2 linked regions of the Sinorhizobium fredii genome follow. The protein of the gene in region 1 interacts with the protein of each later gene in a pairwise test. Links are inferred from orthologs where the notes say so. Each region holds a gene or a part of one and is shown on either strand. Other genes may lie near its edges. The genes, in order: NXT3_RS19230 and def.

Region 1 (3,135 bases):
CGCCAGACCCTGCAGCAGGCGCAGGACGATCAGGATGATCGGCGCGGCTATACCGATCGAAGCGGCACCGGGCAGAACGCCGACCAGGAAGGTCGACAGACCCATGATCAGGATCGTGACGAGGAACGTATACTTGCGGCCGACAAGGTCCCCGATCCGGCCGAAGACGAGCGCGCCGAAGGGGCGCACCAGGAAGCCTGCGGCAAAGGCAAGCAGCGCGAAGATGTTGCGGGTCGTCTCCGGATACTGGCTGAAGAAGGTCGCGCCGATATAGACGGCGAGCGATCCATAAAGATAGAAATCATACCATTCGAAGACGGTACCGAGCGACGAGGCGAAGATGACCTTCTTCTCCTCGGCGGTCATAGGGCCGGCTTTCTTGACGCCGTCCGCTGTTGCGACATTTGCCATTTGATGATCCTCCACTTCAAAAGGCATTCCTTGAGCGCCCGTTCGATCGATCCGGCTCCTCCCCGAGGTCCGGAACGCGGTGCGCCTGAGTCGAGAGGATGTCAGAAAAGCCCTTCCCCAGGCAGGGATGCTTTCGTCCTATGACTTTCGTCTAATGTGGCGATCGGGCGCGGATTTGCCCCTCACCCTAACCCTCGCCCGCACGCGGCGTGACGACGGGGAGAGGGACCATGACGGTCGGGATCGGTTGGCCGGCCGAGCAATTCGAGGGGCGCAGAGGCTCCGGCGGCTTGACTCTTGTGGAAAAGCCGGTAAGAGCAGCGGCGAACGAGGAAACGAGATGCGACCGAACAATTCGTCCATCGCTGCGCTGCACGTGCCGGCCCATGCCGGGCAGGCGTGCGCTTTCTCGCTCGCAAGCAAAACAACGGCCAAAACGACGACGAAAACCGTCTGACGTCTCTGGCCCTCCGCTCTCTCCCCGGCACGGCCGGGGACAGGACCCTCGCGGACGATCCGCGCGGCTCCGCCTCCACCAGATGAGGAGAGACAGAAAGAGAGCTTAGAACATGGGTTTCAAGATTGCAGTCGCAGGCGCCACCGGCAATGTGGGCCGGGAGATGCTGAACATCCTCTCCGAACGGGGATTTCCTGCGGACGAGGTTGTGGCGCTCGCCTCCTCGCGCTCCATCGGAACTGAAGTGTCCTACGGTGACAAGACGCTGAAGGTCTCCAACCTCGAAACCTATGACTTCTCCGACACGGATATTTGCCTGATGTCGGCCGGTGGCGCGGTATCGCTCAAGTACTCGCCGAAGATCGGCCAGCAGGGCTGCGTCGTCATCGACAATTCGTCGGCCTGGCGCTACGACGCCGAAGTGCCGCTGATCGTGCCGGAAGTGAACGCCGACGCAGTTTCCGGCTTCACCAAGAAAAACATCATCGCCAATCCGAATTGCTCGACGGCTCAGCTCGTCGTCGCCCTAAAGCCGCTGCACGACCACGCGAAGATCAAGCGCGTCGTCGTCTCCACCTACCAGTCGGTCTCCGGCGCCGGCAAGGACGGCATGGACGAGCTCTTCAACCAGACGCGCGCGGTCTTCGTCGCCGACCCGATCGAGAGCAAGAAGTTCACCAAGCGCATCGCCTTCAACGTCATTCCGCATATCGACGTCTTCATGGAGGACGGCTACACCAAGGAAGAGTGGAAGGTTCTCGCCGAGACCAAGAAGATGCTCGATCCGAAAATCAAGGTGACCTGCACCGCGGTGCGCGTGCCGGTGTTCATCGGCCATTCGGAATCGGTCAATATCGAATTCGAGAACGAGATCACCGCCGACGAGGCGCGCGAGATCCTGCGCGAGGCGCCGGGTTGCCTCGTCGTCGACAAGCATGAGAACGGCGGCTACGTAACGCCCTATGAATGCGCCGGCGAAGACGCGACCTATATTTCGCGCATCCGCGAGGACGCGACCGTCGAAAACGGTCTCAACATGTGGGTGGTCTCCGACAACCTGCGCAAGGGTGCGGCGCTGAATGCCGTTCAGATTGCCGAACTGCTTGTCAATCGCGGCCTGATCAAGCCGCGCAAGCAGGCGGCTTGATCAGGCGGCGATCACGCATAATCCGAAGCCCCGCTCGGCGACATCGACCTTGCGGGGTTTCGCCTTCGGGGCGGTGGATTCACGTGAAACATCGCCGGGGGACGAGAGCAAACGAGAGAGCCCGGGCGGGGCGGGCTTTCAAGTCAACCATTCGGGCTTTGACGGGGTATACCATGCACATGGCAAGGTGCGCAGTAACGGGGCTTGCAGCCCTCATCTCAACGGCATTTCTTCCCGCGGCCGCTTCTGCGGCGCAATGCGGCAACGGCGCCGGGGGCTTTTCCGCCTGGGTCGCCGAGTTCAAGCGCGAGGCGGCCGGCAACGGCATCAGGCCATCGGTGCTCGATCAGGCTCTCGCCAATGTTTCCTACAGCCGGGCGACGATCCGTGCCGACCGCGGCCAGAAAAGCTTCAAGCTGTCGCTCGACCAGTTCATGCAGAAGCGCGGCGGCCAGGCGATCATCTCGCGCGGCCGGAAAATGCGCGCCCAGAACGCCGCGCTTTTCGAAAGCATCCAGCAGCGCTACGGCGTGCCGGCCGGCCCGCTGATCGCCATCTGGGGCATGGAGACCGGCTTCGGCTCCTTCATGGGCAAGGAGCACACGCTCTCCGCCGTCTCGACGCTCGCCTATGATTGCCGCCGCTCTGCCTATTTCACCGACCAGCTCTATGCCGCGCTTCAGCTCGTCGAACGGGGCGATCTGAGCCCCACCGCCCGCGGCGCTGCCCATGGCGAAATCGGTCAGACGCAGTTCCTGCCGCTGAACGTCTTGAAATTCGGCGTGGATGGCGACGGCAACGGCCATATCGACATGGTGCGCTCGAAAGCCGACGCGCTGGCCTCGACCGCAAACTTCCTGCGCGGCCACGGCTGGCAGCCGGGTGGCGGCTACCAGCCGGGCCAGGTGAACTACGCGGCGATCCAGGGCTGGAACGCCGCAAGCGTCTACCAGCAGGCGATCGCCATCATCGGCGCCGAGATCGACGGCGACTGATCAGAAACAGCCACGCTTGAATTGCCCTCATCCGCCTGCCGGCACCTTCTCCCCGCTTGCGGGGAGAAGGGACTTTGCTGCAACCTCTGCGCCCCTTTCCTGAAGGATCGCGGTGCTGTTCTGCG
Region 2 (3,254 bases), 3.5 Mb from region 1 along the record:
AACGGCGGGAGATGATGCGGTAGAGATAATGCCTGCGGACGGCCGAAAAGCGCGCGTCGAATTCCGGCGGAACTTCGGCCGCGTCGAGGATCGACACCCGCTCGGCGGCGAGCGTCAGGTGGGCATTGAGCGCATTGCGCAGCGTGTGGGTCTTCCATTCGCGGGTCAGGTCGAGATGCGCCACCTGGCCCCTGGCGTGGACGCCGGAATCGGTGCGTCCCGCGCCGCGGATCGAGACGGTCTCGCCGGTCAGGGACAGCACCGCCTTCTCGATCGCCCCTTGCACGGAGGGACCGTTCTCCTGCCGCTGCCAACCGACATAATCGGAGCCGTCATATTCGACGGTCAGCCGGTAGCGCGGCATCAGGAAATCCTCGTGCCGGCGGCGATCGGCGTGCCGCGCAGAAAGTCAGGCGCAGCAAGCGCCTTGCCGCCTGCCCGCTGCAGGCGCGTCGGCCGCACCGCCCCTTCGCCGCAGGCGATCGTCAAGCCGTCGTCCAGGATCGTGCCCGGCGTGCCGGCCCCTGCGGCAAGCTCCGACCCCAGCACCTTGATCCGCTCCATCCGCCCGGCGACCTGAAGTTCGAACCAGGCGCCCGGAAAGGGCGCGAGGCCGCGGATATGATTGTGAACGTCGGCCGCCGGCCGCGTGAAAACGATCCGCGTCTCGTCCTTCGTAATCTTGGCGGCGTAGGCGACGCCTTCCTCGGGCTGCGGTGTCAGCGTCAGTTCGCCCATCTCGAGCCGCACCATCGCCTCTTTCATGAGCGCCGCTCCGACATGCATCAGCTTGTCGTGCAGCTCGCCGGCCGTCATCGTCTCGCCGATCGGAACAGACTTGACGAGCGCCACGGGCCCGGTGTCGAGCCCCTTATCCATTTTCATCACCATCATGCCGGTCTCACGGTCCCCGGCCATGATCGCCCTCTGAATCGGTGCGGCACCCCGCCAGCGCGGCAGGAGCGAGGCATGGCCGTTATAGCAGCCGTGGCGAGTGCCCGAGAGGATCTCCTCCGGCAGCAGCAGGCCATAGGCGACGACGACTGCCACATCGGCACCGAAATCGCGAAAGATCTGCCGATCCGCGGTTTGCCTGAGGTTGACGGGTGTCAACACCGGAACACCGAGAAGTTCGGCCGCCTGATGCACCGGCGACTTTCGCAGATCGAGGCCGCGCCGGCCGCCGGGACGCGGCGGCTGCGTGTAGACGGCGACGATCTCGTGACGCGCCTCGACGAGAGCAGAGAGCGTCGGCACGGAGAATTCCGGTGTGCCCATGAAGATGATGCGAAGCGGCAAGGCGGTGAACTCCGTCTTTCTCAAATGCCCCAAGCAGGGCAGCGGCTCCGAGTCAAACGCCTCTAGGCGCGGGGCGCGACGGTCAGATGGCCTTGGCGCCGCGCGTCTTGGCCGCCTTGGCGAACTTGCGGATCACCATGTCGCGCTTGAGCTTGGAGATGTAATCGATGAACAGGACGCCGTTCAGATGGTCGATCTCGTGCTGCAGGCAGGTGGCGAGCAAGCCGTTGGCCTCAACTACCTGCTCCTTGCCGCCGCGGTCGAGATATTCGACGGTGATCGCCGCCGGTCGCTCGACTTCGGCATAATAGTCAGGGATCGACAGGCAGCCTTCCTCGTAGACGGAGCGCTCCTCGGAGGATTTCACGATCTTCGGATTGAGGAAGACCAGCGGTTTCTTCTCCTCGCCCTCCTTCGAAACGTCGAGAACCAGAAGGCGCTTCGGCACGCCGATCTGGATCGCCGCCAGTCCGATGCCGGGAGCGTCATACATGGTCTCGAGCATATCGTCGGCAAGCCGGCGAATGTCGGCGTCGATCGTCTCAACGGGCGTCGAAACCTGGCGCAGAAGCGGATCGGGAAGGATGATGAGCGGCTTGATCGTCATGCTCCCCCATAGCCGATCTTTCCGTCGCTGCGCAAGAAAATTGCCGTGTGATGAGTTGAGCCGTTTGTTCTTGTTTTGATCTAGTTTTCAGATGCGAATCTGTTTAGGCTGCCGCCATGGAGCCCACTGCCTTCGCCATCGACCAGCCGCTGTTCCTCATCGGCACCTTTCCCCTAACGGCTGGCCATCTGCTCAGCCTCGCCGCTCTCCTGTTCGTTTTGCTGGCAATTGCGTCGGCCCGCAGGGCGCGGGCGCTTCGCGCCGACGACCGGGACCAGCAGCTATCGGCGCTGCTCGCGGCACAGACCGAAATGCAGGGACGCATCGCCGCGATGGCCGATGTCTTCGGCACACGGCAGGCGGAACTCAACCAATCGCTCAGCCAGCGCATTGACGGCATGACGCACCGGATCGGCGCGTCGATCAGCGAACAGACGAAGGCGACCCACGAGAATTTAAGGCGGCTGCAGGAGCGGCTGGCGGTCATCGACAGCGCCCAGAATAATATCCAGTCTCTCGCCAGGGACATGGCCGGGCTGCAGAGCATTCTTGCCAACAAGCAGACGCGCGGCGCCTTCGGCCAGTCGCGGATGGAGGCGATCGTTGCCGACGGCCTGCCGATGGGCGCCTTCACCTTCCAGGCGACGCTTTCGAACGGGGCGAGGCCGGACTGCATCATCCGCATGCCGAATGCCCAGCCGCCGCTCGTCATCGACGCAAAATTCCCGCTCGAAGCCTGGAATGCCATGCGTGATGCGGAAAGTGCCGAGCGGCGCCAGCAGGCGGCGCAAGCCTTCCGACGCGACATGGAGGTCCATATCCGCGATATCGCCAGCAAATATCTGCTCGCTGGCGAGACGCAGGAAACCGCCTTCCTGTTCGTTCCGTCCGAATCGATCTTTGCGGAAATCCACGAGCATTTCGAAGCGACCGTCCAGAAGGCGCACCGCCAGCGCATCGTCATCGTCTCGCCGTCGCTGCTGCTCCTTTCCATCCAGGTGATCCAGTCGATCCTGAAGGACGCCCGCATGCGCGAGCAGGCGCATCTGATCCAGGGCGAGGTGGTGCGCCTGATGGAGGATCTCTCGCGGCTCGACGAACGGGTCCGGAAGCTGCAGGGCCACTTCGCGATGACCCAGAAGGATGTCGAGGACATTCTGATCTCCTCCGACAAGCTGACGCGTCGCGGCGCCAAGATCGAGGCGCTGGAACTGGAGGCCGCACCGGCGAACCACGGCGCCAGGGAGCCGGCCGACAAGAGTGAGCGGGCAGTCGACAACCGCATCGGGCAATTGAAGCTGCGGGTGGTTGACGAAGACTGACGGCCTCGGGCACTCTCCGGCACAAT

The links.
Region 2: the proteins of NXT3_RS19230 (region 1) and def interact in binary tests that used the Escherichia coli proteins (3 or more experiments, as listed by UniProt). The link is inferred for Sinorhizobium fredii from one-to-one orthologs.

The regions. Positions count from the first base shown.
Region 1 is NZ_CP024307.1:3,927,979-3,931,113, forward strand. The notes cover bases 181-2,997. They hold NXT3_RS19230 (aspartate-semialdehyde dehydrogenase), read left to right. Parts: upstream 181-980; coding sequence 981-2,015; downstream 2,016-2,997. Other genes in these bases: NXT3_RS19215 (MFS transporter), read right to left, coding at 181-411; NXT3_RS19235 (lytic murein transglycosylase), read left to right, coding at 2,189-2,997. In the rest of the region: more of NXT3_RS19215, read right to left, coding at 1-180; more of NXT3_RS19235, read left to right, coding at 2,998-3,010.
Region 2 is NZ_CP024307.1:431,112-434,365, reverse strand. Bases 145-3,080 are described here. They hold def (peptide deformylase), read right to left. Parts: upstream 1,907-3,080; coding sequence 1,382-1,906; downstream 145-1,381. Other genes in these bases: NXT3_RS02105 (DNA recombination protein RmuC), read left to right, coding at 2,023-3,080; fmt (methionyl-tRNA formyltransferase), read right to left, coding at 364-1,299; truA (tRNA pseudouridine(38-40) synthase TruA), read right to left, coding at 145-364. Also shown: more of truA, read right to left, coding at 1-144; more of NXT3_RS02105, read left to right, coding at 3,081-3,228. UniProt on the Escherichia coli protein: Removes the formyl group from the N-terminal Met of newly synthesized proteins. Requires at least a dipeptide for an efficient rate of reaction. N-terminal L-methionine is a prerequisite for activity but the enzyme has broad specificity at other positions.